Regions from separate parts of the Pseudarthrobacter sp. NS4 genome, predicted to be linked through region 2. Evidence: riboswitches for the same ligand, from Rfam matches in the RefSeq annotation. Region 2 holds a riboswitch; the other holds the start of a gene.
The links. A riboswitch is a leader RNA that binds a small molecule or an ion and turns the genes downstream of it on or off. The one in region 2 is predicted to bind glycine.
Positions count from the first base shown of each region.

Region 1 (15,022 bases), 360 kb from region 2:
CCGGCGCCGTGGTGACCACCACGGAACGAAGGGCCCTGGGATTCGCTTCCCGTGGCAGCCTGGGGATTTCGCTGCATGTGGCAACCGACCGTGACGTGTCGCTGGACGTAACCTCCTCGGTCATCAACCGGCAGGACCAGCCGGTGGAGGACCACTCCGTGCATGATCCGCGCCGCGCCGGCCGACACGCCGGACGTGTGCTGCTGCCTCTGCGGCTCGACGGCGGTGACGGCTCGCTTCGCCTCGCGTGGGAAGCCGCCGAGTCCAAGCAGCGGGTAGGCATTGCGGTGGACCACTGGATCTCGGCCGGCTACCAGCCTTTTGAAACGCAGGTGGACCAGGACGACAGCAACGTCCGCTACGTCCTGGTTGTTAGCGCTGACGTACCGTTCACGCTGGAGAAAAGCGTCAGTTATGCGGCGGGACCGGCAATCCAGGATCCCGCAGCCGATGCTGCAGCCGTGGCCGAAGCAGGCCTGCGGTCTGTCCGGGAAATTTTTGCCGAAAGCGAAGCGCACTACCGCGACTACTGGGCCACCTCGGACATTGTGGTTAACGGCGGCAACCCGGAGCTGCAGCAGGCCATCCGGTGGAACCTGTTCCAGCTCGCCCAGGCAACGGCCCAGGCCGGCGTGGCCGGCATCCCCGCCAAGGGCGTAACCGGCTCCGGCTACGAGGGCCACTACTTCTGGGACCAGGAGGTGTACCTCCTGCCATACATGACCTACACCAACCCGGAGGGTGCCCGCCAGGTCCTGGAATTCCGCCACCGCATACTGCCGGAGGCCAAGATCCGGGCCAAGGAGCTGAGCGTGGACGGCGCGCTGTTCCCGTGGCGCACCATTAACGGGCTGGAGGCCAGCGCGTACTACGCAGCCGGCACCGCGCAGTTCCACATTGCGGCTGCCATCGCGTTCGCCGCCAACCGGTACCTGTGGGCCACCGGAGACACCGCCTTCCGCGACGGGATGGGCGCCGAGTTGCTGATCGAAACGGCACGCATGTGGATCTCGCTGGGCTTCTTCGGCAAGGACGGGCTCTTCCACATCCACGGTGTCACCGGGCCGGACGAGTACACCGCCGTGGTCAACGACAACCTTTACACCAACGTCATGGCCCGCTTCAACCTCCGGGCCGCTGCCGCCCTGGAGCATGCCGGCGTCACCCAGGAAGAGCGGCAGCTGTGGGAGGCTGCCGCCGGCCGGATGCAGTTGCCGTTCGACGACCGCATGCAGGTGCATTCCCAGGACAACGACTTCATGACCCTGGAACCCTGGGACTGGACCACACCCCGCTCGAAGTACCCGCTGCTGCTGCATTTCCACCCGCTGGTGATTTACCGCCACCAGGTCCTCAAGCAGGCGGACACTGTCCTGGCGATGTTCCTGCAGTGGCAGGACTTCACGGCTGAGGAAAAACAGCGGGCCTTCGACTTCTACGATCCCATCACCACGGGCGATTCCACCCTGTCCGCGTGCGTGCAGGGCATCATGGCCGCCGAGGTGGGCTACTCGAAGGAAGCGCTGGAGCACTTCACCAACGCCGTGTTCATCGACCTTGATGACACCCACGGCAACACGATCGACGGCGTCCACATCGCCTCCACGGGTGGGGTGTGGAGTTCGCTGGTCTGCGGCTTTGCCGGCCTGCGGGACCAGGGGCCTGTACCGTACTTCGATCCGCGGCTGCCCGGCGAGTGGGATGGGCTGACCTTCCATCTGAAGATCCGGGGCCGGCTGCTGCTGGTGCAGCTGTCTAAAGACTCCATCACCCTGACCGTCCAGGACGGTGAAGCCCTCGAGGTGGATGTCCGGGGCCAGGTGCTCTCAGTTGGCAGCGACCCTGTCCAGGTGGTACTTGAGCCCGTGGCCGAGCCGGAGCCCACCGTCTTCCCGAGCGGACTTCCGACGGCGAGCATCCCGGTGGTGCGCGGCAACAGCTGAGCGCCGGCCTGCCGCGTTACCTTCCTGCCGCCGTCGTCCGTTCCATCTCAGGTGACCGGTCGAGGGGGTGGGCCAGTTCGTCGTCGGGCATGCGTGCCACGGCCATGGCCACAACCGCCATGATGGGGCACACGCCGCCCGCCACCAGGAAGATCAGCCAGATGGGCAGCACCTCCGCCGCGGGGCCGGCCAGCGCCATGGACACGGGCATCAGGGCCAGCGAGACGAAGAAATCCAGGCTGGAGATCCGGCCCAGCAGGTGCGGTGGAACCCGCCGCTGGAGCAGCGTGCCCCAGATGACCATCCCCACACTGCCGGTGGCCCCGAAGATAAAGACTGCCGCGGCAATCGCCCAGAAGCTGTCCATGATGCCGACGGCGGCCAGCGGCAGGCTGCCGGCGCCCCAGGACACCATCATCACCGTAAGGTAGCGCCGCGGCAGCCGGAGCGATGCCGTGGCCAGGGAACCCATCGCAGCGCCCACGCCCATCACGGCCAGAAGGAAGCCGAACATGCGGGAGTCGCCGCCGAGCTGGTCCCGGACCACGAACGGCAACAGGACCTCGATGGGACCAATCAGGAACAGCACCGAGATGCACGCCCAGATCAGGGTCCACAGCAGCCACGGCGTGCGTACGGTGTAGCGGACGCCTTCGCGAAGGTCCTGGATAAACGTCGACTTGCTGCGTGCGCCACCGCCTGCAGATTCCCCGTATTCCGCGCCGTTGACCGGTGCCTCCAGCGCGTGCTGGCCGAGGAAGTTGAGCACAATAAACGCCAGGAGGTGGCACAGCGCCACCGCGGTGACGGCATGCGACGGCGAGAGTGCCGCCACCAGGATGCCGGCGATGGCAGGGCCGGCTGCCTGCTGCAGGACCGGACGCATGGACCCTTCCATGCCGTTGGCCGCCAGCAGGTCCTCCGCGGGGAGGATGCGCGGCAGGATGGCCGAGTAGGCCGGGAAGAAGAAGGCAGCCCCCACACCCAGCACGAAGGCACCTGCCGCCAGGTGCCACAGCTGCAGCCACCCTGTCATCGCCAGTGCGCTGATGGCCGCGATGACTGCAAGGTTGGCACCTTCAACCGCGATGATCAGCCTGCGCTGCGGCACCCGGTCAGCAGCGATCCCGCCGGCCAGGACGAACGCCACCAGGCCTACGCTGCCGGCGGCCGCCACCATGGAAAGCTCCAGGGGGCCGCCGCCCAGGTGGATCACCTGGTAGACCATGGCCACGGCCCACATGCCTGAACCGAATATGGAGATGGCAAGCGCTGCGATCAGTACCCGGTACTCGCGGTGGGCAAAGGGGCGCAGGGCTTTGGGGGCGGGCATAAGGGTAAGTCTAGGCTTTGGAGCATCACCGGGGGAGCGCCCGCAGCCCCTTTCCGGTGCCGCTCGCCCTGCAGGTCCGCCTAGCCGGCGAGGAGGGTGCTGGCTTCCTGGCGGGTGGTGCCGGAGTCCTGGATGCCGTCGGCGATGTGGGCGAGTTCGGCGGGGATGTCGCGGCCTTTTTTGCGCATTGCGGTGGCCCAGAGCCGGCCGGCGCGGTAGGAGGAGCGGACCAGGGGCCCGGACATGACGCCGAGGAAGCCGATCTCTTCGGCTTCGTGCTGGAGGTCAACGAATTCCTGGGGTTTGACCCAGCGGTCCACGGGCAGGTGCCGTTCGGACGGGCGCAGGTACTGGGTGATGGTGATCAGGTCGCAGCCGGCGGTGTGCAGGTCGCGGAGGGCTTCGGAGATTTCCCCGCGGGTTTCGCCCATGCCCAGGATCAGGTTGGACTTGGTGACCATGCCCAGGTCCCGGCCCTGGGTGATGACGTCCAGGGAGCGTTCGTAGCGGAACGCCGGACGGATGCGCTTGAAGATCCTTGGCACGGTCTCGACGTTGTGGGCGAACACCTCGGGCCTGGAGTCGCAGATCGCGGCGATGTGTTCGGGTTTGCCGGAGAAGTCCGGGATGAGCAGTTCCACCCCGGTGCCGGGGTTCAGTTCGTGGATCTTGCGGACCGTTTCGGCGTAGAGCCAGACGCCTTCGTCTTCCAGGTCGTCCCGGGCCACGCCGGTGACGGTGGCGTAGCGCAGCTGCATGGCCTGGACCGAGCGGGCCACCTTGGTGGGTTCGAACCTGTCCACGGGGGAGGGTTTGCCGGTGTCGATCTGGCAGAAGTCGCAGCGGCGGGTGCATTCGGAGCCGCCGATCAGGAAGGTGGCTTCCTTGTCTTCCCAGCATTCGAAGATGTTGGGGCAGCCGGCCTCTTCACAGACGGTGTGCAGGCCTTCCTTTTTCACCAGGTTCTTCAGCCCGACGAACTCCGGGCCCATCTGGACCTTGGCCTTGATCCAGTCCGGCTTCCGCTCCACCGGGGTGGCCGCGTTGCGCTGCTCAATCCGCAGCATCTTCCGGCCTTCAGGTGCCAATGTCATGGTTGTTGTCCTTTGTTCGTGCGGGGTTGTCGCCCGGGGCCGGCGGTCCGGGTTGCATCGGGCGGACGGTGGTCAGCATGCGACGACGTTGACGGCGAGGCCGCCCATGGCGGTTTCCTTGTATTTGGAGCTCATGTCCTTGCCGGTTTCGCGCATGGTGATGATGACCTCATCGAGGGACACCCGGTGCGAGCCGTCGCCCCAGAGCGCCATTTTCGCGGCGTTGATCGCTTTCGCGGCGGCGATCGCGTTCCGTTCGATGCACGGGACCTGGACCAGCCCGCCGATCGGATCACACGTCAGGCCCAGGTTGTGTTCCATCGCGATTTCCGCGGCGTTCTCCACCTGCGCCGGGGTCCCGCCCATCACCTCGGCCAGGCCCGCGGCGGCCATCGACGACGCCGAGCCGACCTCGCCCTGGCAGCCCACCTCGGCCCCGGAGATCGAGGCCTGTTCCTTGTACAGCACCCCGACCGCGCCCGCGGCCAGCAGGAACTTCACCACCACATCATCCCGGTCCTGCTGCGTGGCTTGGTCCATCCCCGGCGCGAAATGCAGCGCGTAAAACAGCACCGCCGGAATGATCCCCGCCGCACCGTTCGTCGGCGCGGTCACCACCCGGCCGCCGGAGGCGTTCTCCTCGTTCACCGCCAGGGCGATCAGGTTAACCCATTCCTGCCAGTACTTCTGTTCATAGAAATCCCCGTCCTGGCTTTCACCGCCGGGCCGCGCACTTTCCTTCTTCAGCCGGTCATACCAGTCCGGGGCACGACGGCGGACCTTCAGCCCGCCCGGCAACACACCCTCACGCTTCAGCGACGTGGCCACGCAGGCCTCCATCACCGAGTAGATGTGCAACAAACCTTCCCGGATTTCCTCCGGGGTACGGCTGTCCTCCTCGTTGACCCGCATCACCTCACTGATGCCCAGCCCGGTGTTCCGGCAATGCTCCAGCAACTCCGCGGCGGTCCGGAACGGCAGCGGCAGCTCCTTCTTGGACTCATCCAGTTCCTGCTGCGCCGCGTCCTCCTCGCCCTCCCGGACAATGAACCCGCCGCCCACCGAGAAGAACGTCGCCGTATGCAGCACCTCACCCCCGGCGCCGGTGACGGTGAACGTCATCCCGTTGGTATGCCGCGGCAGGATGGTCAACGGCCGCAACACCATATCCTTCACCCCATACGGCAACGGCACAGCCCCGGCCAGCCGCAGCGTCCCGGTCTCGGCGATCGCGGCCAGCCGGGCCTCGACCTCATCGGGCAGGATCAGCTCCGGATGAAACCCCTCCAACCCCAGCAAAACCGCGGTCATCGTCCCGTGCCCGTGCCCCGTGGCCGCGAGCGACCCGTACAGGTCCACCCGCAACCCCGCCACCTCCGCCAGGACCCCGGAAGCCTTCAACTCCTCCGCGAACACAGCAGCAGCCCGCATCGGCCCCACAGTATGGGAACTCGAAGGCCCGATTCCGATGGAAAAGAGGTCGAAGACTCCAACAGCCATGACAAAAATCCTTACTAGAGGTTGGTGCTGCCGGGTTTCGACGGGCTCCACCGGTGGTTGAGCCCGTCGAATCCAGGTCAGCTAAGTGGTGCGACGCCCGGGTAGAGCGGGTGGGCTTTGGCAAGTGCCTCAACGCGGTTCCGCAGCCCGGAAAGGTCCGTGCCGGCGTCGGCCATTAAAGCCTCGGCGATGATGTTCGCGACCTCTGCGAAGGCTTCTTCACCGAAGCCACGGGTGGCCAGGGCGGGGGTGCCGATGCGTAGGCCGGAGGTGACCATGGGCGGGCGCGGGTCGAAGGGTACGGCGTTGCGGTTGACCGTGATGTCGATCGCGGCGAGCCGGTCCTCGGCCTGCTGCCCGTCCAGTTCGCAGTTCCGAAGGTCCACCAGGACCAGGTGCACGTCCGTGCCGCCCGAAATGACGTTGATGCCCTTGGCTGTGACATCCGGCCGGACCAGGCGGTCGGCCAGGATCCGGGCCCCGGCCAGGACGCGCTGCTGGCGTTCCTTGAACTCGGCGGACGCCGCGATCTTGAAGGCAACCGCCTTGCCGGCGATGACGTGCTCCAGCGGCCCGCCCTGCTGGCCCGGGAACACCGCTGAGTTGATCTTCTTGGCGACGTCGGCGTCGTTGGACAGGATGATCCCGCCACGCGGACCGGCGAGGGTCTTGTGCGTGGTGGACGTTGTTACATGGGCGTGCGGCACCGGTGAGGGGTGCAAACCGGCGGCCACGAGTCCCGCAAAGTGGGCCATGTCCACCATCAGGTAGGCACCCACCGAGTCGGCAATCCGGCGGAATTCGGCGAAGTCCAGTTGACGCGCGTAAGCGGACCAGCCGGCCACAATCAGCTGCGGCTTGTGCTCCTGGGCCAGGCGCTCCACTTCGGCCATATCAATGGTGTGCGTGTCTTCGCGGACCTGGTAGGGGACCACGTTGTACAGCTTGCCGGAGAAGTTGATTTTCATCCCGTGCGTGAGGTGCCCGCCGTGGGCCAGGTTCAGGCCCATGATGGTGTCGCCCGGTTTGATCAGCGCGTGCATGACGGACGCGTTCGCCTGGGCGCCGGAGTGCGGCTGGACATTCGCGAACTCCGCCCCGAACAGGGCCTTCAGACGGTCGATCGCCAACTGCTCGATCACGTCCACGTGCTCGCAGCCGCCGTAGTAGCGCTTGCCCGGGTAACCCTCGGCGTACTTGTTGGTCAGCACCGATCCCTGGGCCTGCATTACTGCCACGGCAGTGTGGTTCTCGGACGCGATCATCTCCAGGCCGTCGCGTTGGCGGCCCAGTTCGTCGTCGATCTTCGCCGCGATCTCAGGATCCAGCGCGGCGAGCGTGGCGTTCAGGCTGCCTGACTCCACCTGCTGGAACGCAACGGTTCCGGCTGCGGTCCCGGCGCTCACAGCTCGCCGCCGTTTGCCGCCGCGTACTCTTCAGCAGACATGAGGGGGCCTTCTTCGGTGATGGCCACTTTGAAGAGCCAACCGGCACCATACGGGTCGCTGTTGATCAGGGCGGGGTCCGAGACCACGCCGTCGTTGATCTCGGTGACCTCGCCGGTGACCGGGGCGTACAGGTCGGAGACGGACTTGGTGGATTCCACCTCGCCGCAGGTTTCGCCGGCCGTCACGGTGGAGCCGACCTCGGGCAGGTCCACGTACACAATGTCGCCCAGGGCCTCGGCGGCCACGGCCGAGATGCCGATCCCAGCGGGCCCGGATCCGTCAGCAGCAACCCATTCGTGCTCAGCGGAGTACTTCAGTTCAGCTACAACTTTAGCCATGTGTATTTCCTTTACTTTGATGAAAAGTGAGAGAGCGTTGGCGCAAAGCCCGTGAAAGGTGAGAGAGCGTCCGAACCGGATCTCGGTATTTACTTGGCGCGCTTGTAGAACGGCAGCTCAACAACCTCGAAGCGTTCAGGTTTGCCGCGGAGGTCTATATCGAGGACGGTTCCGGGGGAAGCGAATTCGACGGCGACATAGGCCATGGCCACCGGGTAGCCGAGTGTCGGGCTGGGCTGGCCGGAGGTGACTTCGCCGACCAGGGTGCCGTCCCTGAGGACGGGGTAGTGGGCTCGGGCGGCGCGGCGGCCCATGCCCTTGAGCCCCACGAGCTTCTGGCCGATGGTCGAGCCAAACCCGGCAGCCTTGATTGCCGCCAGCGCCTCCCTGCCCACGAACTCGCTTTCCTTTGCCAGCGAAACAACGCGTCCCAGGCCCGCGGCGTAGGCGTTGACATGGCGGGACAGTTCGTTGCCGTACAGCGGCATGCCCGCTTCGAGGCGGAGCGAGTCGCGGGCTGCAAGACCAGCCGGAATCAGGCCGGCGGCTTCCCCTGCCTCCAGCAGCGCCTCCCAAAGCCCTGCCGCGTCCAGGTTGCCGATGTAGATCTCGAACCCGTCCTCTCCCGTGTAGCCGGTGCGGGCCAGGAGGAGATCCTGGACGCCACCGTTGACGCTGATCCCCACCTCTACGGCAGCGTAGTAATTGAGCTCCGTCACCAAAGCGTGTTGGTGGGACGGGATGAGCTTCAGGAGGATGGCTTCTGCCATGGGTCCCTGGACGGCGATCAGTGAGGTGTCGGCGGAGGCGTCCTGGACCTCGACGTCGAAGTCCGCGGCACGTCCCACTAGCGCGGCAGCCACAGCCTTGGCGTTGCCGGCATTCGGAACCACGAGGTACCTGTCCACGCCTTCCTCCGGGGACGGGCGGCGGTAGGTGATGAGGTCGTCGATGATGCCGCCGTCGGAGTCGCAGATCAGCGAGTACTTGGCCTTGCCCACCGCAACTGAGGACAGTTTGCCGGTCAGGGCGTAGTCCAGGAAGGCGGCTGCATCCGGGCCGGTCACCCAGACTTCGCCCATGTGGGAGAGGTCGAACAGGCCGGCACGATTGCGGACGGCGTGGTGTTCGGCGAGCTCTGAATCGTATTTGAGCGGCATCTGCCAGCCGCCGAAATCCGTGAAGGATGCACCGGCTTTTTTGTGCTGCTCGTACAGGGCAGTGTACTTCTCGGTCATGGCGTAAGTCCTTAGTTTTCGAAGTCTTCGAGGGGAGGGCAGGAGCAGATGAGGTTGCGGTCCCCGGCTGCACCGTCGATCCGGCCTACGGGCGGGAAGTACTTGTCCTGTCGAAGTGAGGAGACAGGGAAGGCGGCCTGCTCGCGCGGGTAGGCGCGGTCCCAGTCAGAAGTCACGACGGCGGCTGCCGTGTGCGGTGCGTTGCGCAGCGGAGAGTCCACCAGGGTGAAGTCGCCTGCTGCGACCTGGTCGATCTCGGCGCGGATGGTGATCATGGCTTCGATGAAGCGGTCCATCTCGGCGAGGTCCTCGGACTCGGTGGGTTCCACCATCAGCGTCCCGGCAACCGGGAACGCGAGCGTGGGGGCATGGAAACCAAAGTCGATCAGCCGCTTGGCCACGTCCTCGGCAGTGACCCCGGTCCTGGTGGTGAGTTCACGCAGGTCCAGGATGCACTCGTGCGCCACGAGACCGCCTTCACCGGTGTACAGAACCGGGAAGAACTCGTTCAGGCGGGACGCGACGTAGTTGGCCGCCAGCAGCGCCGACTTTGTCGCTTCGGTCAGGCCCTCGCCACCCATCAGCTTCACGTAGGCCCAGGAAATCGGAAGCACACCAGCGGAACCGTAGCGGGACGCGGAGATGGCAACGCCGTGCCCGGGCTCGTGTGCGGCCTTGTTCGCGTCGCCCGGCATGAAGGGGGCCAGGTGGGCCTTGGCTGCAACCGGTCCGACGCCGGGTCCGCCGCCGCCGTGCGGGATGCAGAAGGTCTTGTGCAAATTCAGGTGGGACACATCGCCGCCGAACTTGCCCGGCTGCGCCAGGCCGACAAGCGCGTTCAGATTGGCGCCGTCAACATACACCTGTCCCCCGGCGGCATGGACCGCGTCGCAGACTTCGCGGACGTCCGCGTCGTACACACCATGCGTGGAGGGGTAGGTGATCATGATCGCGGAGAGGACATCCTTGTGCGCCTCAATCTTGGCGTACAGGTCGGTGTGGTCGATCGTTCCGTCTGACGCCGTGGCCACCACAACCACCTTCATGCCGGCCAGGACCGCGGACGCCGCGTTGGTGCCGTGCGCCGAGGCCGGAATCAGGCACACATTGCGCTGGGCATCGCCGCGGGAGTGGTGGTAGCCGCGGATGGCCAGCAACCCCGCCAGCTCGCCCTGGGACCCGGCGTTGGGCTGGATGGACACCTGGTCATACCCGGTGATCTCGGCAAGGTCGTCTTCCAGCCCGGAAATCAGTTCGCGCCAGCCCTCGGTCTGGGAGTCCGGGGCGAACGGGTGGATGGACGCGAACTCCGGCCAGGAAATGGCCTCCATCTCCGCGGTCGCGTTCAGCTTCATGGTGCAGGAGCCCAGCGGAATCATGGTCCGGTCCAGCGCCAGGTCCCGGTCGGAAAGCTTCCGGATGTAGCGGAGCAGCTGGGTCTCCGAGCGGTGGGTGCTGAACACCGGGTGCTGCAGGTAGGTGGACGTGCGCAGCACGGACTCGGGAAGCTCAAAGCCCTTTGCTTCGACCACAGGACCGGCACCAAAGGCGACCGCCACCGCGGAGATGACCTCCGGCGTCGTGGTTTCATCGACGGACACGCCAACTGTGTCCGCGTCGATGAGGCGCAGGTTGATGCCGCGGGCCTCGGCGGCGGTGATCACCTTGGCGGCCTTGCCGGGCACGCGGACGGTGAGAGTGTCGAAGAAGGTGTCGTTCACCAGTTCGCGGCCGGCGTTTGCCAACGTGGCGGCGAGGGAGCGGGCGTTGTTGTGGACGGTTTCAGCGATTGCCTTCAGCCCGTCGGGGCCGTGGTAGACGGCGTAGAAGGACGAAACAATCGCCAGCAATGCCTGCGCGGTGCAGATGTTGGACGTGGCCTTCTCGCGGCGGATGTGCTGCTCACGGGTCTGGAGGGCCAGGCGGTAGGCGGGGACGCCGGCGTTGTCCCTGGACACGCCCACGATGCGGCCCGGGAGGGTGCGTTCCATGCCGTCGCGGACGGCCATGTAGGCGGCGTGCGGTCCCCCAAAGAACAACGGCACGCCAAAGCGCTGGGTGGAGCCGACGGCGATGTCCGCGCCCTGCTCGCCCGGCGGGGTGATGAGGGTGAGGGCCAGCAGGTCGGCGGCGACGGTGACCAGTGCGCCGCGTTCCTTGGCCTCGGCGATGACGGCGGACTGGTCCCAGACCCGGCCGGAGACCCCGGGCTGCTGCAGGACGACGCCGTTGATGTCGCCGTCGGGCAGGCCATGGGTGAGATCCGCGACCTCAACCTCGAAGCCGAGCGCCTCGGCGCGGCCCTTGACGATAGCGATGGTCTGCGGGAGGAGGTCGGCGTCCAGGACGGTCTTGCCGTCCTTGGTCGTCTTATTTTTGTTGGCGCGGCGCATGAGCAGCACGGCTTCTGCCACAGCGGTCGCCTCGTCGAGGAGGGATGCGTTGGCGACCGGAAGCGCAGTCAGGTCCTGGACCATGGTCTGGAAATTCAGCAGCGCCTCAAGCCGGCCCTGCGAGATTTCCGGCTGGTACGGCGTGTAGGCGGTGTACCAGGCCGGCGCCTCCAGGACGTTGCGGCGGATCACCGGCGGCGTCACGGTGTCGTAGTAGCCCTGGCCGATCATTTGGACCGCAGTCTTGTTCTTGCCGGCGAGCGTGCGCAGCTCGGCGAGAACCTCAACCTCACTGAGGGCGGCGGTCAGTTGGAGGGCATTGTCCTGGCGGATGGATGCCGGGACGGCAACGTTCACGAGGCCGTCCACGCTGTCGTAGCCCACGGCTTTCAACATGGTGTCGACGTCGGACTGGCGGCGCGCGCCGATGTGCCGGTCGGCAAAAGTCGATGGAAGGGATTGAATCGTCATGAGGAACTCCCGGTCTGGCCGGCCACGGGTGGCACGGCATGGTTTGGGTTCCTCCCCGCTCTGTATTGGACCTGAGAGATTCCGGGGAACCTGCTTGTGGCAGGGACCCCTTGCACCGTCGGTGAGTCCGGGCCCCTGTTAACGGGGGCTGGCCGGGCTGCTTTCCAGAGTTGCCTCGCTGTGACGGTACATGGGCCTGAGAGATTCCTGGGGAGGACTTGCTCCTACGGCGCCTGCCCGGTGCGGTCCGGGAGGGCTCTCCCGTCACAGCTCGAAAGGCTTATTCAAATGTGGGTGATTCGCCTCACAAGGTACAGGCTGAGGGGCCCGAAAGCAAATCCGGGCCGGCATGACCTGCCGTGATCGCGACCGTTTACCCATGCACGTTCAAACAACCTGGCGAACGGAAACCCGCAGTTCACGACGTAGAAGTTAAGCATGCTTAGTGTTGATCCACTTAGGATGGAGAAGCACGGCAGCCCTCCGCTGCAGGTCGATTTGAATGAAGGTGACCATGGCCAAGCGCAGCAATCCCGCAGTACGAATCGCACAGGAAACCGCCCACAACGCGGTATTCGACGCCGATGGCAAGCCCAAGCCGGGCGTCCACAACATGCTCCTGAGGGCGGTGGAGATCCAGCGTCCGCTGGTGGTTGCCTACATCCGCCGGCTGCAAAAGAAACATCCCCGTGCCACCGCGGCGCAGCTGGCCGACATCCTGGAACGCGACTACCTCCGCGCCGTCACCGGTGGCGGGGCAGTGGTAGGCGCAACCGCCGTCGTCCCCGGTGTGGGAACAGTGGCGTCGCTGGGGCTTTCCGCGGCCGCGACCGTAGGTTTCCTTGAAGCAACGGCCCTGTACGCCACATCGCTGGCAGAGCTCCACGGCATCCGCCTGACCAATCCCGAGAAGGCCAGCACCATGGTTATGGCCATCATGCTGGGTGAGGAGGGGGCATCGCTGCTGGGAACACTCAGCGGCCCGGCAGCGGGCAGCGGCGTCAACGCCACCAAGGCCTGGGGCAGCACGCTCTCCAAGTCCATGCCAATGCCGGGCTTCAGCAGCATTCGGAGCCGGATCCAGAAAGCTTTCCTCAAGAACCTCCTCAAGCGCCAGGGCACGGCACTGTTCGGCAGGGCCCTCCCGTTTGGTATCGGCGCAGTGGTGGGTGGAGCAGGTAACCTCATGATGGGCCGCGCGGTGGTGTCCAACGCCAAGGAAGCGTTCGGTCCCATGCCGGACACCATTCCGGGCGAGCTGAAGGCCACCGCTGCGGCTCCGGACAACCTGACGCTGGAAGGCAACACACTTGGACCTCAACGCTGACCTCGGCGAATCATTCGGCTCCTGGACCATGGGAGACGACGCTTCAATGTTCCAGCTGGTGACCAGCGCCAACGTCGCATGCGGTTTCCACGCGGGCGACCCTGTCACCATGCTGGACAGCTGCCGGGCAGCCTACGAGCTCGACGTCACGGTCGGCGCGCACGTCGGCTACCGTGACCTGGCCGGTTTTGGCAGGCGCTCCCTGGACGCGAGTTTCGACGAGCTGTTCGGCGATGTGCTGTACCAGCTGGGCGCGCTCGACGGCGTTGCCCACGCGGTGGGTGCCTCTGTGGACTATGTGAAGCCCCACGGTGCGCTGTACAACCGGCTGGTCCACGATGCTGAGCAGGCCTCGGCAGTCGTGGCGGCCGTGAACGCCTACGACCCGGGGCTGCCCATTCTGGGCCTGCCGGGCTCGGAGCTGCTGAAGCAGGCACAGGAAGCCGGGCACCCCGTGTTCACCGAGGCCTTCGTGGACCGCGCCTACCGTGGGGACGGCACGCTGGTGCCGCGTTCGCAGGAGGGTGCCGTCCTGCACGACGTCGCCGCGATCGTTGAGCGGGCAGTCCGCCTTGCCACTAAGGGTGAAGTGGTGGCCGTTGACGGAACAGTGGTGCAGGTCCGGCCGGATTCCCTGTGTATCCACGGCGACACCCCAGGTGCTGTTGAGATGGCTGCAGGCGTGCGGGCAGGACTCAAGGCCGCCGGCGTGGAACTGGATTCCTTCGCGTAGGTGCAGCTTCGCTGACACGCGCATCCGGTCGACGCCGATTTTCGGTGTCGCCCCAGCTTTCACCCGAAGATCTGGTGCGCCACCGTAAAGATCACCAGTCCCGCCAGGGACCCCACCACGGTGCCGTTGATCCGGATGAACTGCAGGTCCTTGCCCACCTGGAGCTCGATCTTCCGGGAGGTTTCCTCCGCATCCCACCGGGCAACCGTGTCCGTGATGACCCCCGCAATGTCGGAGCGGTACGTGCGCACCAGGTAACTTGCGGCGTCGGCAATCCAGGCGTTGACCTTGCCGGCGAGTTCGGGGTCGTTGACGAGCCTGGAACCGAAGTCGCGGACGGCTGCCTTGAACTTGATGGTGAGTTCGCTGGTGGGGTCCTCCACGGCGCCAAGCAGCGCATTCTTCACGGTTCCCCACGTGCGGGACGCCAGTTCACGGACCTCCGGGTCGCCAAGGACCTGGGCCTTGATGTCCTCGGCGCGGGCAATCATGGCAGGGTCGTGCTGCAGGTCCTGGGCAAGGTCGTTCAGGTACTTGTCGATGGACTGCCGGACCTGGTGGTTCGGGTCGGACTGCACGGCCCGGACGAATTTGAGGAATTCGATGTAGACCTTGTCGCCCACCAGGCCGTCGACGAACTGCGGAACCCAGGTGGGCGAACGCTCCGAGACCAGCCGGCTCACCGTCTCGTGGTTTTCGCTGACCCAGTCGGCCGCGCGGTCCACCAGCAGGTCCACCAGTTTGTGGTGGTGCCCGTCATGGAAAATCCGCTCGGCCATCCTGCCCACGGGAGGTCCCCACGGCGGAGCCAGGAGGTGCTTACGCACCATACCCTCGATGACGGCCTGGACGTCGTCGTCGTTCAGGACCTTGAAGGTGCCCCGGATGATGGCCGCACCCTCCTTGGCCACCCGGTCAGCGCCGGCCGGCGTGGCCAGCCACTCGCCTGCCCTGCGGGCGATGTTGACGCTGGCCAGCTTTTCCTGCACCACTTGTTCGGAGAGGAAGTTCGTTTCCACGAACTCGCCCAGCGAGGCTCCGATCTGGTCCTTACGGCGCGGAATGATCGCCGTGTGCGGAATTTTGATACCCATCGGGTACTTGAACAGCGCGGTCACGGCGAACCAGTCAGCCAGCGCGCCCACCATGCCGCCCTCCGCGGCCGCGCGGACGTACTGCAGCCACGGGTACTCCTTCTGGAGCG
Region 1 covers NZ_CP103288.1:620,990-636,011, forward strand. Annotated here, with positions in the region: gene NXY83_RS02925 (glycoside hydrolase family 65 protein) at 1-1,943, shown strand, start outside; gene NXY83_RS02930 (MFS transporter) at 1,960-3,276, opposite strand; gene lipA (lipoyl synthase) at 3,357-4,370, opposite strand; gene NXY83_RS02940 (L-serine ammonia-lyase) at 4,443-5,870, opposite strand; gene glyA (serine hydroxymethyltransferase) at 5,948-7,276, opposite strand; gene gcvH (glycine cleavage system protein GcvH) at 7,273-7,656, opposite strand; gene gcvT (glycine cleavage system aminomethyltransferase GcvT) at 7,746-8,894, opposite strand; gene gcvP (aminomethyl-transferring glycine dehydrogenase) at 8,906-11,758, opposite strand; glycine riboswitch at 11,933-12,032, opposite strand; gene NXY83_RS02965 (hypothetical protein) at 12,273-13,085, shown strand; gene NXY83_RS02970 (LamB/YcsF family protein) at 13,069-13,818, shown strand; gene NXY83_RS02975 (DUF445 domain-containing protein) at 13,878-15,022, opposite strand, start outside.
Region 1: another riboswitch for glycine. It lies ahead of gcvP (aminomethyl-transferring glycine dehydrogenase); the one in region 2 lies ahead of gcvP (aminomethyl-transferring glycine dehydrogenase).

Region 2 (15,022 bases):
CCAGGCCGGAGGTTTTCCTGCCGTTCGCCGTTTCTTCGTTCACGGTGAGGCAGACGTCCCAGCCCCAGTACACGAAGATGGACAGTGAAATGCCTGCGGCGATCTGGCCGAAGGTTTCAATCCTGGTGACGTCGAACCATTCCCAGCTGAAGGGGATGGCCGTTTCGGAGCTGGACCAGTTGGCGAATGCCATGGCGACGAACAGCCCAAGGACCAGCAGCTGGAAACCCACCAGGCCGTACTGCACCAGCTTGGTGGCGTGCAGCCCGCGGTAGCTGACCCAGACGGCCAGGGCCACAAACACGAAGCACGTCAACACATTCAGGGCTTTGTTCGCTGCCAGGTCTGCCAGTTCCGGGGATCCGGTGAGCTGTGACAGGAAGAGGTAGAAGAAGTCAACGGCAACACCGGCAAGGTTGGACAGCACGATGATGTTGGCTGCCAGCAGGCCCCAGCCGCCCATCCAGCCCACCCAGGGGCCGAAGGCCTTGGTGACCCACGTGAACGTTGTCCCGCTGTCCGGGGAGTCGGCATTGAGCTCCCGGTAGGCAAGCGAGACCAGGATCATGGGGATGAAGCCGATCAGGAAGATTACAGGCAGCTGGAGTCCGGCCTCATTGACGGTAGGGCCCAATGCGCTGGTAAGGGTGTAGGCGGGGGCGATGGTGGAAATGCCGAGGACGACGACGGCGAGGAGCCCCAGCTGCCCACCCTTCAGTCCCTTGGCGGTGATACCGGATGAAGCGGGAGCTTCCCCGCCGGGGCCGGGGGAGGACGTGCTGGTGCGGAGTGTCTCTGTCATGGCACCACTTTCTGGAAGATTTATGACGACGGTCACTATATGAATGGCGTTCATTTAGTATGGGGGTGCCAGGCTTCCAGTGCAAGAGGAAATATGAATCACGTTCGTTTATGTCCCTTGGCGCCAATTAGTAAGCTCACTGAGAAATCGCAGCCATACCCGCTGCGGCGCCCTGCGGTGCTGGTAGGTTCGGCATTACTGGACCAATCGAGGAGGATGTATGAAAGCTTCACCGACCCTGACCAACAACCTGCAGGCCGTGCTCGCAGACCTGATCGAACTTCACGTCCAGGGCAAGCAGGCCCACTGGAACATCGTGGGCACCAATTTCCGGGACCTCCACCTGCAGTTGGACGAAATCGTGGACGCGGCACGCCAGTTCGCCGACGATACCGCAGAGCGCATGCGTGCGCTGCACGCACTTCCGGACGGCCGCAGCTCCACGGTTGCCGAATCCACCAGCCTGGCACAGTTCCCGGAAGGCCTGATCAGCACCAAGGACGCCATTGAGCGCATCGTCGCCGCTCTCGAGGCCGCAGTGGGCACCATGCGCAAGGTCCACGACGAGGTGGACGAGGAGGATCCCACCACGGCGGATCTGCTGCACGAGTTCATCGCGAAGCTGGAGCAGTTCGCCTGGATGGTGAATGCGGAAAACATGAAGCCAACCGCCAGCGTTACCGCCCCGGACGCAAAGTAGCCCGGCGGGATTAACCGGCAGCTAAAACAGGGCGCCCGGCGCCGGAGCCAAATGCTCCGGCGCCGGGCGCTTTTTCGTTGTCCCCTACGGGGCTGCTGCCCCGCCTCGCCTTAGACGGCTTTCGGGACTTTCCGAAGCACGACGGCGGCGAGCACTGCCGCTGCGGACATCAGTACCAGCCCGATGGCGGCCGTGATGTGAACCCCGGAATCAAAAGCGGTTGCCGCGGCCTCCCGGACGGCGTCCGCCAGGGGAGCAGGCAGGACTGAAGCCACTTCCATTGCGCCCGCCAGGGTTTCGCCGGCGCTGTGGGCGGCACCGGCCGGCGCCGCCTCCGACAACGCCGCAGGCAACCGGAGGTTGTGCTGGTAGGAGGCTGTGAGAATGGAGCCCAGTACCGCTGTTCCCATGAGTGCGCCCACCTCGTAGCCCGTTTCGGAAATTGCTGCGGCCGCACCCGACTTCTCCGGCGGGGCCGCGCCAAGGATCAGGTCATTGGAGATGGTTTCGGCTGTGCCCACGCCCAGCGCAAGGATCAGCAAGGCGGCCAGCAGGAGCGCCGGCCCGCCGCTGTGGTTCCCAAAGGCGACCAGGCTGTAGCCGGCAGCGCTGAGCGCCAGCCCGGTTCCCACCACGAAGCCGGGCCGCACCCGCCGGACGAGCGGCACCACCACGAGGCCGGCCACCACTGTGGCCACGAGTGCCGGAATCATCGCAACCCCCGCCGAGGATGGGGACATGCCCTCGAGGAGCTGCAGGTGTTGGGCCAGGAAGAGGATGAAGCCGTTGAATGAAAACAGGGCCAGCACGTTGGCCGTGATGGCCATGCTGAATACCCGGTTCCGGAACAGGGACATGTCCAGCAGCGGGCTGGCCAGCGTCAACTGCCGGCGGACAAAGACGGCTGCCATGGCCAGCCCGAAGGCCACGCTGCCCAGGCCCGCCGGTCCCGGGCCCTCGGTGGCGATGTCCTTGATTCCGTACACCACGGGAACCATGACCAGCAGCGAGAGCGCGATGCTGGGGACGTCCACTTTCCCCGGCGCCGGGTCCCTTGACTCCGGAATGAACAGCGGTCCGAAGGCCAGCAGGGGCAGCATGAGCGGTACGGCAACGAGGAAGACGGCGCCCCACCAGAACTGTTCCACCAGCCAGCCGCCAAAGATCGGTCCCAGGGCGGCGCCCCCGGAGAATCCTGCTGCCCAGATGGCGACGGCGAGCCTCCGGCGGTTGGGCTCCGGGAAGATGTTGCGGATCAGGGACAGCGTGGAGGGCATCAGCATAGCCCCGAAGAATCCCAGCGCTGCCCTGCCCGCGATGAGCCACTCCGGGCTCGGGGCAAAGGCTGTGGCCGCGGACAGTGCGGCAAATCCGATGCTCCCGATGATCAATAGCTTCCGCCGGCCGATGCGGTCGCCCAGGCTTCCCATGGACACAAGCAGTCCTGCCAGCACCAGCGGGTACGCGTCCACGATCCACAGAAGCTGGACGCCTGAGGGGTCCAGTGACCGTGCGATGGCAGGGAGGGCGAAAGTCAGTGCGGTGTTGTCCACCGCAACCAGCAGGACCGGGAACATCAGCAGCCCCAGGGCCAGCCAGTCGCGCCGGGACTTCCAGGAGACCGGGTCTGCGGACGGAACCCGGAGCGTCCTGTTCGTGGCAGCGGAAGTCGTCATGCTGTAACTATACCGTCTGGACGGTATAGTTTCAATCGCGGCCGTTGATGAATGGTACGGGAAGGAGTGCATGATTGAAGGCATGCCCCGGAAACCCGTAGCCCGCGAAGCGGTCCTTGACGCCTTTGAAGCCCTCCTGATCGAAGTGGGGGAGCGTGCAGCCACCCTTGACGCCGTCGCTGCAAAGGCCGGGGTATCCAAGGGGGGCCTCCTCTACCACTTCCCCAACAAGGAAGCCCTGATCCAGGTGCTGTTGGACCGCCTCGATGAGCTGGCCCGGGCCGACGCTGATGCGATGGCGGGTGCGGAGGAAGGTGCAGCGGCCTACTTCATCAGATCCTCCGTCTGGGCGGACACCCCGCTGGACCGGGCGATAGTCGCCGCAACCAGGCTTGCCGAGGTGGCGCACGAGGAGACGCGCCGCCGCTTCGCCGCGATCCAGCAACGCTGGCTCAACGAGATTGCTGCCGACGTGGGACCGGCCCTGGCAAAGGCCGTGTTGTACATGGGGGACGGGCTGTACTTCAATGCCATGCTGTCCGTAGGGCCAGCGCCGGAAGGGGATGCGGCGGCAGATGTGGACGATCTGCTTGCTGCCCTGGAACGCCTCCGCCGATAGGCTGCCATTTGCCCCCGGGGCTGCGGCGTAGGACAATTGGAGGCTGTGAGGGCTGTCACCGGCCACTTGCAGCAATCCAAGTGAATAGCCTTTGATCTGCGGCGGGAGAGTTCTGCCGAAAGTACAAGCAGGCGCCGTAGGAGCAAACCCTCCCCAGGAATCTCACAGGCCCATGTACCGCCGCGGCGAGGCACCTCTGGAAAGTAGCAGGCAATCGGCCTGGTTAACCCCGTCTTCGGGAAACCATGGGTTGTTGTGCTCACCGACGGTGCAAGCGGAGCCATGCGCAAGCAGGCAACGCGGAAACTCTCAGGTCCAATACAGAGCGGGGAGGAACCCGAATCGCTGTGGCGTACCCTCGCCGCCTGAATCATGGAGTTCCTCGTGACCGTTTCCCCGGCTTCCGCCACCCCGGCCGCTGCCACCTTCGTTGACCGGCACATCGGTGCCCGCCGCCAGGCCGACGTCGACGCCATGTTGAAAGCCGTCGGCTACGACACCGTGGATGCCCTGGTGGATAAGGCGGTGCCCAAGGAGATCCGGCAGGAAACCCCGCTGAAACTGTCGCCCGCCTTGAGCGAGGTGGAAGCCCTCGCCGAGCTGCGCAAGCTGGCTGCCAAAAACAGGACTGCGGTCCAGATGATCGGCCAGGGCTACTACGACACCGTGACGCCGCCGGTGATCCGCCGCAACGTCCTGGAGGCGCCGGCCTGGTACACCGCCTACACGCCGTACCAGCCGGAAATCTCGCAGGGCCGGCTTGAGGCGCTGCTGAATTTCCAGACCATGGTCCAGGACCTCGTTGGCCTTCCGGTCGCCAACGCCTCCCTGCTCGATGAGGCCACCGCCGTTGCGGAAGCGGTACTCATGATGCGCCGCGCCAACAAGAACAAGGACGCCAGGGACGGTAAGACCGTGCTCGACGCCGATTGCCTGCCGCAGACCATCGCCATCGTGAAGGGCCGCGCCGAGGCGCTGGGCTTCGAGGTGGAGATTGCCGACCTTTCCGCCGGCCTGCCGGAAGGTGCCATCAACGGCGTCGTATTGCAGCAGCCCGGCGTTTCGGGCCGGGTTTGGGACCAGTCAGCCGTTATCGCTGATGCCAAGGAACGCGGCGCGCTCGTGACCGTGGCCGCGGACCTGCTGGCCCTGACCTTGATCACCCCGCCAGGTGAGCAGGGCGCGGACATCGCCGTCGGTTCAGCCCAGCGCTTTGGCGTGCCGCTGTTCTTCGGCGGGCCGCACGCGGCCTACATGGCGGTCCAGAAGGGCCTGGAGCGTTCCATGCCCGGCCGCCTGGTGGGTGTCTCCAGGGACGACGCCGGTGTCCCCGCCTACCGCCTTGCGCTGCAGACCCGGGAGCAGCACATCCGGCGCGAGAAGGCCACCTCCAACATCTGCACCGCCCAGGCGCTGCTCGCGATCGTCGCTTCGATGTACGCCGTTTACCACGGTCCGGAGGGACTGAAGGCCATCGCCCAGACCGCCAACCGTCACGCCCGCACACTGGCTGCTTCCCTGAAGGCTTCCGGCGCCGGGGTCCTGCACACCTCCTTCTTCGACACTGTCACCGTACGGGTCCCCGGCCGGGCCGCCGGCATCGTTGCCGCGGCCGAGGCCAAGGGCATCAACCTGCGCAGCATCGACGCCGACACCGTGGGTATCTCGGTGGACGAGACCACCACCACGGCCACCGTCGCTGACGTCGTTTCCGTCTTCGGGGCCGAGGCCGTTGGGTCCACCGGCAGTTTTGCCCTGGACCCGGCCGTCGAGCGTTCCAGCGGCTACCTTGGGCACCCGGTGTTCAGTACGCACCGTTCGGAGACGCAGTTGCTGCGTTATATCCGGAAGCTGTCTGACCGGGACCTGGCGCTGGACCGGACGATGATTCCGTTGGGTTCGTGCACCATGAAGCTGAACGCGACCGCGGAGATGGAAGCCATTTCCTGGCCGGAGTTCGCGTCCATCCACCCGTTTGCCCCGGACTCCCAGACCGAGGGCTGGCGTGAGCTGATTGCCGATCTTGAGGCGCAGTTGACGGAGATCACCGGGTATGACCAGGTGTCCATCCAGCCCAACGCCGGGTCCCAGGGCGAGCTGGCGGGGTTGCTGGCCATCCGCGGCTACCACCACTCCCGCGGCGATGCCCAGCGCAATGTGTGCCTGATTCCGGCCTCGGCGCACGGCACCAACGCCGCCTCGGCGGTCCTGGCCGGGATGAAGGTTGTCGTCGTTGCCACCGCCGCGGACGGCACCATTGACCATGCCGACCTGTATGCCAAGATCGATGCGCACAAGGACGCGCTGGCGTGCATCATGATCACCTACCCGTCCACCCATGGTGTGTACGACGCCGACGTCCGCGAAGTGTGCGACGCCATCCATGCCGCCGGCGGCCAGGTGTACATCGACGGCGCGAACCTGAACGCCCTGGTCGGTTTGGCGCAGCCGGGCATGTTCGGCGGGGACGTGTCCCACCTGAACCTGCACAAAACCTTCTGCATCCCCCACGGCGGCGGCGGACCCGGCGTCGGACCGGTTGCAGCCAAGGCCCACCTGGCCCCCTTCATGCCGGGCGACGCGACGTCGTGGACCGAAGGCAAGGACGTCCCGATTTCCGCGTCCCGCTTCGGTTCCGCTGGTGTGCTTCCGATTTCCTGGGCCTACGTGAAGCTGATGGGTGGCGAGGGCCTGACCGAAGCGACAAAGTCGGCGCTGCTGGCGGCCAACTACGTCGCGTCCCGCCTGAACGAGTTCTTCCCGGTTCTGTACACCGGTGAAGGCGGTCTCGTGGCGCACGAGTGCATCCTGGACCTGCGTGAACTCACCACCAGGACCGGTGTGACTGCCGAGGACGTGGCCAAGCGGCTGATCGACTTCGGCTTCCACGCACCGACGCTCGCGTTCCCGGTTGCCGGGACGCTGATGGTGGAACCCACCGAGTCCGAGGACCTCGCCGAGATGGACCGCTTCATCGAAGCCATGATCACCATCCGCGCCGAGATCGACCAGGTCGCAGCAGGCGACTACACGGTAGCCGATTCACCCCTTCGCAGGGCACCGCACACGGCAGCCGCCGTCGTGACTTCTGACTGGGACCGCGCCTACCCGCGCGAGCAGGCCGCCTTCCCTGTCTCCTCACTTCGACAGGACAAGTACTTCCCGCCCGTAGGCCGGATCGACGGCGCAGCCGGGGACCGCAACCTCATCTGCTCCTGCCCTCCCCTCGAAGACTTCGAAAACTTCGAAAACTAAGGACTTACGCACATGAGTGAGAAGTACACAGCTCTCTACGACGAGCACAAAAAACTGGGTGCATCCTTCACGGATTTCGGTGGCTGGCAGATGCCGCTCAAGTACAGTTCCGAGTTGGCCGAACACCACGCGGTCCGCAAGAACGCGGGCCTGTTCGACCTCTCCCACATGGGCGAAGTCTGGGTGACCGGCCCGGATGCGGCCGCCTTCCTGGACTACGCCCTGGTGGGCAAGATCTCCGCCGTTCCCGTCGGCAAGGCCAAGTACTCCCTGATCTGCAATGAGGACGGCGGCATCATTGACGACCTCATCATGTACCGGCGTCCGGCAGCGGAGGACGGCACTGACGTGTTCCTGGTGGTCCCCAACGCAGGCAACGCAGAGGTGGTGGCCGCCGCGCTGGCCGAGCGTGCCGCCGGTTTCGACGTCGAGGTCCAGGACGCCTCCGCAGGGACCTCACTGATCGCCGTCCAGGGTCCGAAGGCACAGGAACTGCTGCTCCGCCTCGTCCCGGCCGCCCGGCACAGCGACGTCACCGACCTGAAGTACTACGCCGCCGTGGAAGTTCCGTTCCTGGTGGGCGGCGCCGGGCAGGAGCTCCTGCTGGCCCGCACCGGGTACACCGGAGAGGACGGGTTCGAGATCTTCGTGGACAACGCTGACGCTCCCGCCCTGTGGCAGGCCCTCATCGCCATCGCCGACGAGGGAGAGCTCACGCCCGCCGGACTGGCATGCCGGGACTCCCTGCGCCTCGAAGCCGGGATGCCCCTGTACGGCAACGAACTCTCCCTGCAGGGCGACCCGTTCGCAGCCGGACTCGGTCCGGTCGTTGCACTCACCAAGGAAGGTGACTTCGTGGGCAAGGCCGCGCTGGCCGCCAGGAAGGAAGCCGGCGCCGGCACCACCTCGGGACGCCGGCTCGTGGGGCTCAAGGGACTCGGCCGCCGCGCCGGACGCGCCCACTACCCGGTACTCAAGGACGGTGTGACCGTCGGGGAGGTAACCTCCGGCCAGCCCTCACCCACCCTCGGCTACCCTGTTGCCCTGGCCTACGTCGACGTCGAATACACCGCACCCGGCACCGCCCTGGACATCGACCTTCGGGGCAAGGCAGAGCCCTTCGAAGTCGTAGACCTGCCGTTCTACAAGCGCCAAAAGTAGTTCTTGCCGGTCATCTTGGGTCCGGGCTGCCAAGCCGGACTTTTCCCGCGTGCTGCTCCCACCGACCCCCTCGCCGAGCTTGCGAGGTTTGGGCGCCGGTGGGGAGCACGCAGAGGATGGCCGGTTCCCTTCGCCACCAACCCACAACGATCCCTACGGCGCCGGCTGGCTGTTCAAGGTCGCGGCAGAGTCCGAGGGGCCGTTGTTGTCCGCTCAGGAATACGCGTCGAAAAACGGTGGCAACCTGGACGGTGCCGACGGGGTTGCAAGCGCGTAGCGTTGAGTTACCAGTAGCAGCTCAGCTACCAACCCGACCGCAGTGTTTTAGTAAGGATTTTTGTCATGGCTGTTGGTGTTTTTGATCTCTTTTCCATTGGGATCGGGCCTTCGAGTTCCCATACTGTGGGGCCGATGCGGGCTGCTGCTGTGTTCGCGGAGGAGTTGAAGGCTTCCGGGGTCCTGGCGGAGGTGGCGGGGTTGCGGGTGGACCTGTACGGGTCGCTCGCGGCCACGGGGCACGGGCACGGGACGATGACCGCGGTTTTGCTGGGGTTGGAGGGGTTTCATCCGGAGCTGATCCTGCCCGATGAGGTCGAGGCCCGGCTGGCCGCGATCGCCGAGACCGGGACGCTGCGGCTGGCCGGGGCTGTGCCGTTGCCGTATGGGGTGAAGGATATGGTGTTGCGGCCGTTGACCATCCTGCCGCGGCACACCAACGGGATGACGTTCACCGTCACCGGCGCCGGGGGTGAGGTGCTGCATACGGCGACGTTCTTCTCGGTGGGCGGCGGGTTCATTGTCCGGGAGGGCGAGGAGGACGCGGCGCAGCAGGAACTGGATGAGTCCAAGAAGGAGCTGCCGCTGCCGTTCCGGACCGCCGCCGAGTTGCTGGAGCATTGCCGGAACACCGGGCTGGGCATCAGTGAGGTGATGCGGGTCAACGAGGAGGACAGCCGTACCCCGGAGGAGATCCGGGAAGGGCTGCTGCACATCTACTCGGTGATGGAGGCCTGCGTTGCCACGTCACTGAAGCGTGAAGGCGTGTTGCCGGGCGGGCTGAAGGTCCGCCGTCGTGCCCCGGACTGGTATGACCGGCTGAAGAAGGAAAGCGCGCGGCCCGGCGGTGAAAGCCAGGACGAGGATTTCTATGAACAGAAGTACTGGCAGGAATGGGTTAACCTGATCGCCCTGGCGGTGAACGAGGAGAACGCCTCCGGCGGCCGGGTGGTGACCGCCCCGACGAACGGTGCGGCGGGGATCATTCCGGCGGTGCTGTTTTACGCGCTGCATTTCGCGCCCGGGATGGACCAAGCCACGCAGCAGGACCGGGATGATGTGGTGGTGAAGTTCCTGCTGGCCGCGGGCGCGGTCGGGGTGCTGTACAAGGAACAGGCCTCGATCTCCGGGGCCGAGGTGGGCTGCCAGGGCGAGGTCGGCTCGGCGTCGTCGATGGCCGCCGCGGGCCTGGCCGAGGTGATGGGCGGAACCCCGGCGCAGGTGGAGAACGCCGCGGAAATCGCGATGGAACACAACCTGGGCCTGACCTGTGATCCGATCGGCGGGCTGGTCCAGGTCCCGTGCATTGAACGGAACGCGATCGCCGCCGCGAAGGCGATCAACGCCGCGAAAATGGCGCTCTGGGGCGACGGCTCGCACCGGGTGTCCCTCGATGAGGTCATCATCACCATGCGCGAAACCGGCAAGGACATGAGCTCCAAATACAAGGAAACCGCCATGGGCGGCCTCGCCGTCAACGTCGTCGAATGCTGACCACCGTGCCGGCTGTCTCCTAGTTGTGGACTGCGGCCCACCAGTTCAGTGTGGACGCGAACACCAGCCACGCCACGTACGGCAACAGGAGCAACCCCGCTGTCCGGCTGATGGGACCGAAGTACAGGACAGTGATGGTAACGGCGACGATCAGGGCCGCGATGATGGCCAGCGCCAGCCACAGCGCCGCGGAGCCAAGCGAGGGATACAGGCCAAAGAACACCGGGGTCCAGGCGAGGTTGAGACCCAGTTGGATGCCGTAGAAGGTCAGCGCGGTTCTGGTCTGCTCCGCGCGACTCCGCCAGACCAGCCAGGCAGCGACCGCCATCGCGGCATACAGCACCGTCCACACCGGGCCAAACAGGCCGTTGGGCGGGGACCAGAGGGCCTTGTCCGCTGTGGCATACCACCCGTCAACGTTGTTCACGGTGGACAGGCCGCCCACTGCGGCGACCAGGAACGACGCAGCCAGGAAAGCAACCAGCACCGCCCCCTGCATCCTAGCGCTGTACGGCCGGGCACCTCCCAGCAACGGTGCGTACTGTTCCCGGTTCGGCTGCATCCTCCCACCCTCGCCAACCACCCGGCCCGAGTCAAGGCGGCATGGCATTCCCGGACGACGGCAGGCAGTACAACCGCCTGTGGCGGAAAGCCGGGACCGCCGCAGGCTTTAGACTTGAGGCTGCATGTCCGCACGCAGCCACGAGTACCGAAACCGCGCATCAACCCGATTGGACACGGCCCCCTTGCGAGAATTCACCGCACGTTTTGCCACAGCCGAGGAAATTGAAAACTGGGACAAACACGTCACGGCCAACCCGAACGGCGGCAATATGCTGCAGTCGGCCGCCTACGCGTCGGTGAAGAACGGCAGCGGCTGGAAGGTCCGGTTCCTGGTGCTGGAAAGCCAGGAAACAGCCAGTTACAACCTGGTGCTGGAGAAGAAATTCCCCGTGCTCGGCCGGCTGTGGTACCTCATCAAAGGCCCCGACCTGGCAGCGGCGGAAGACCTGAAGGCAGCACTTGAAGCCTGCGCCGCCCTTGTCCGCAGCCGCAAACTGAACGTCTTCACCATCAAGATCGAACCGGACATCATCGACTCCGACGATGCCCAAGCACATATTGCCGCCGCAGGACTGGTCAAGGCGCCCAACATCCAGTCCAACGATTCCACCGCCCTGCTGGATATCTCCGAACCCGAAGAAGCCGTTTTCAAAGCCATCTCCTCGCGCGCCCGCAACGCCATCCGGCGCGCAGAACGGGAAGGCTGCGAAGTAGTACGCAAGGAACAGGGCCCCGAAACGTACCGGGCACTCTACGACCTCATGGCGGACACCGTTAAGGCCAAGGGCTCCATGCCCCTGCGCAGCTACGACTACTACGCCGCATTCTGGGACGAGTTCTGCAACCGCGGCCAGGGGCACTTCTTCTTCGCGTACGAGGACGGGAAACCCAGCGTGGGCGCGTTCGTGATCAACTATGGCGCCAAGGCGACCTACAAGGACGGCGGTTCCACGCAGAACCGCAAACAGTATGGAGATTCGCACCTGGTGCAGTGGGCGGCCATCCGCCGCATGCAGGAACTCGGCTGCACCGAGTACGACTTCTGCGGAACCCCGCCTTCCTCCCGTATCAAGGACAAGAGCCACACTCTCTATGGCATGGGCATGTTCAAGACCAGCTTCACCAAAACCGTCACTGATTTTGTGGGCTGCCACGACTACGTCCTGGCTCCCCTCAGGCAGCGCCTGTGGGTCAAGGGCGCAGAAAAGGTGTTCCGCAGGATTGAAACGGCACGCACCGGCCAGCAGTTCTACTGACCAGCCAGCCAGCCAGCCTGCCGTACCTTGACCTGGGTCCGTCCGCTCAGTACGCCAACCGGTCAGTGATCCTCCGCCCGAACACCGTCCCGCCCCGCGCCTGCCCCCAGGCCGGGAAGAGTTACGAAGAAGGTAAATCCCTTGATTCCAGTTCCTACCGCCACCGACCTCGAGTTCGCGGTCCTCAGCGATGCCGAATTTGAAACCTTTGCCCTGAAGCACCCGCAGAACAGCTTCCTGCAATCGGTCGATTTCGCCCGCTTTCAACGCGCCCGCGGTCAGCAGGTGGAACTCTTCGGCGTCCGGCGAGGCGGTGAACTGGTGGCGGCAGGAAAGCTGAACTACGCCACCACCAGACTCGGATACACAGTGTGTGAGTGCGCCAAGGGCCCCCTGATGGACTACAGCGACCCGGAACTGGTGCGCGCCGTCGTCGGACTTCTCCGGAAACGCGCGGCAGAACGCAAGGCGGCCGAACTGCGGATCTCGCCGAACCTGAAATACATTGCCCGCGACGAGGATGGCGCGGAACACCCCGAAGTGGAGGACAACCGCCCCCTCGTGGCAGACCTCGAGGGGCTCGGGTTCCAGCACCAGGGCCTGGACATGAACTTCGTCAACGTGAACTGGATGTTCATCAAGAGCCTTGAAGGAATCCAGGACGCGGAAGAGCTCATCATGGGCACCAGCTACCGTACCCGCAAAGCCATCCGCAAGGCGGAAAAGAACGGTGTGTTCCTGGAGCAGGCCACGCTCGAAACCCTCGACGATTTCTACGGCGCCCTGAGCCAGGCCGGGGATGAAAAGGGATTCGTTTACCGCGAACGTGCCTACTACGAGCACCTGCTGCGCACCACGTCCCCCGAGTTCACCAAGCTCATGATGGCCAAAATCGACATCCCGGCCTACCGCAAGTCCATTACCGACCGCCTGGCAGCCGAATCCGCCACGGCCGCGGATCTGCGCCGTGAAGTGGAAGAGACCGGCAGCAAGAAGAAGGCCAACCGGCTCAAGGTGGTCCAGGACCTGGTGGACAGTTACGAACGCAGCCTGAAGGACATTGAGCGTTTCCCTGATTCGGTGGGTGTGGCCGCCGTGGCTGCCATCCACTTTGTCTGTTACGGGGATGAAGTGGTGTGCGTCATCGGCGGCACCGTGCAGGACTACATCTACTTCAACGGCGCCACGTCCCTGTACTGGGGAATGATGCTGCACGCCCTGGAGAAGGGGTACCCGCGCTACAACTTCTACGGGACCTTCGGGATTTCCGGCCAGGACCAGGAAGGCCATGGCGGTTACGAGTTCAAGAAGGGCTTCGGCGGTGAAGTGGTCCAACTGGTGGGCGACTTCGTGATGCCCGTGCGGCCCGCTGCCTTCCATGCCAACCGGCTGGTGCGGGCAGCCGTGGCAACTGCCCGGACAGTGCTGGGCAAGCTGCCCTTGAAACGTTCCGCCTGATCCGCCGTCTACACCACCCCACCGGGAGGAGGGACCCATGACCGACCGACCCGAATACCCCGGGCCCGAGTACCCCAAAGGCAGGCCGCACACCGATGGCCTCCCCAAGACAGAGCCCCTGACTTCCGCCCAGTTGCGGCAGGACGCCGCTGCCAAGAGAATGCTGCGCCGCCTGGTCCAGAGTGAGACCCCTCCGACGGCGCCGCTGAACATCGTGGACCGCCTTGCCGGGAGCCCCTACGCGAACCCCACGATCCAGGTGGGCGGCGTTGACACGTCGGCCCGGAAAACCCTGGACTTCGCCCTGCACCTTGCTGAAACCATGTTCCGGTACGGCGCCGGTGCCCTGGAGGTGGAGACGAGCATCATCGCCGTCACCGCCGCGCTGGGGCTGAAGAACATCGAAGTGGACATTACCAACCAGTCCGTGGGGATTAACTATGCCCCCAAGGACCAGACCCCTATTGCGCTGCTGCGTGTTGTGCGCTCCTGGACCAACAACTATGCCGGCCTGGCTAAGGTGCACCAGCTGGTGACGGACATCGTTGCCGGGGGAGTGGGCCGTGATGAGGCCATCCGCCGGCTGAACGAGGCCATCACCAGCCCCAAGCCGTTTCCCCGCTGGATGGTCACCGTCGCGTTCGGTACCTTCGCGGCTGTGTTCGTGGGAGTCCTTGGCGGGGGACCGGTATCCTCGGCCATCGCGTTCGCAGCCAACATCGGGATCAGCCTGCTGGCCCGCCAGCTCGGGCGGTGGCGCGTGCCGGACTTCTTCATCACGGCAAGCTGCTCCTTTGTAGTGACACAGCTTGCACTGGTGCTTTGGCAGTTCGGGCTGACCACGTCACCGGCCATTGTGGTGGTGGGCGGTATCCTCCTGCTCCTGCCGACGGGGCGCCTTGTGTCATCCGTGCAGGATGCTATTAACGGGTTCCCGGTCACGGCGGCCGGGCGGTTCCTGTCAACGCTGCTGACCTTCGGTGCCATCGTGTCCGGCATCGCCGTCGCCTTCGTGGTGGGCGAACTGACCGGCATGCAGCGCATCGACGTCACGCAGACGTTCCCGCCTGCATACGACCTGTGGGTCCTGGTCATTTTGGTGGCAGTGGCAGTGATGGCCATTGGAATCACGGAACAGACCACCTGGCAGCTGCTGCTGCCCACAGCCGCTGTGGGAGTGGCAGGCTACCTGGTCCTGCTCGGCGCCAGCCAGCTGGGCATCGGTGACCGCTTTTCGCCGGCCATCGCCGCCGTGGTCATCGGCCTGCTGGCGCGCGTGGTGGCCCTGAAATTGGGTGCGCCCCAACTGGTGGTTGCCGTCCCTGCGGCGCTGATCCTGCTCCCTGGCCTGACCATTTTCCGGTCAATGTATGTGCTCACCATTGAAGAAGCGGAAATCCTGCTCGGCGCCGGGGGCATGCTGAGCGCCGGTGCAATCGTGCTGGGTATTGCCGGCGGAATCGTCCTGGGCGATACGCTGGCGCGTCCGCTGACCCGGAGCCTGGCCAGCAACGAGCGGCGCCGGGCCCGCCGCCGCTAGACCACGGCGCGGCCCGCGGGGCGTCAGAACTGCCCGACCGGCAGTTTCTTCTCGGCCTGGAACGCGTCCTCCACCCTGCCCTGCGCCCAGTAGCCGGACAGCGACACCTGTTTGCGCTCCAAGCCACGCTGTGCGAAAAAGACATCCCGCAGCGCCTTCATGTACCCCCGCTCGCCGTGGGCGAAAACGTCCACCGTGCCCACCGGCCATTCTGCTTCCGC
Region 2 covers NZ_CP103288.1:982,791-997,812, forward strand. Annotated here, with positions in the region: gene NXY83_RS04665 (APC family permease) at 1-802, opposite strand, end outside; gene NXY83_RS04670 (Dps family protein) at 1,023-1,502, shown strand; gene NXY83_RS04675 (MFS transporter) at 1,613-3,178, opposite strand; gene NXY83_RS04680 (TetR/AcrR family transcriptional regulator) at 3,261-3,797, shown strand; glycine riboswitch at 3,890-3,987, shown strand; gene gcvP (aminomethyl-transferring glycine dehydrogenase) at 4,170-7,052, shown strand; gene gcvT (glycine cleavage system aminomethyltransferase GcvT) at 7,065-8,213, shown strand; gene NXY83_RS04695 (L-serine ammonia-lyase) at 8,556-9,983, shown strand; gene NXY83_RS04700 (TspO/MBR family protein) at 10,003-10,545, opposite strand; gene NXY83_RS04705 (lipid II:glycine glycyltransferase FemX) at 10,670-11,803, shown strand; gene NXY83_RS04710 (aminoacyltransferase) at 11,945-13,261, shown strand; gene NXY83_RS04715 (threonine/serine ThrE exporter family protein) at 13,299-14,801, shown strand; gene NXY83_RS04720 (siderophore-interacting protein) at 14,825-15,022, opposite strand, start outside.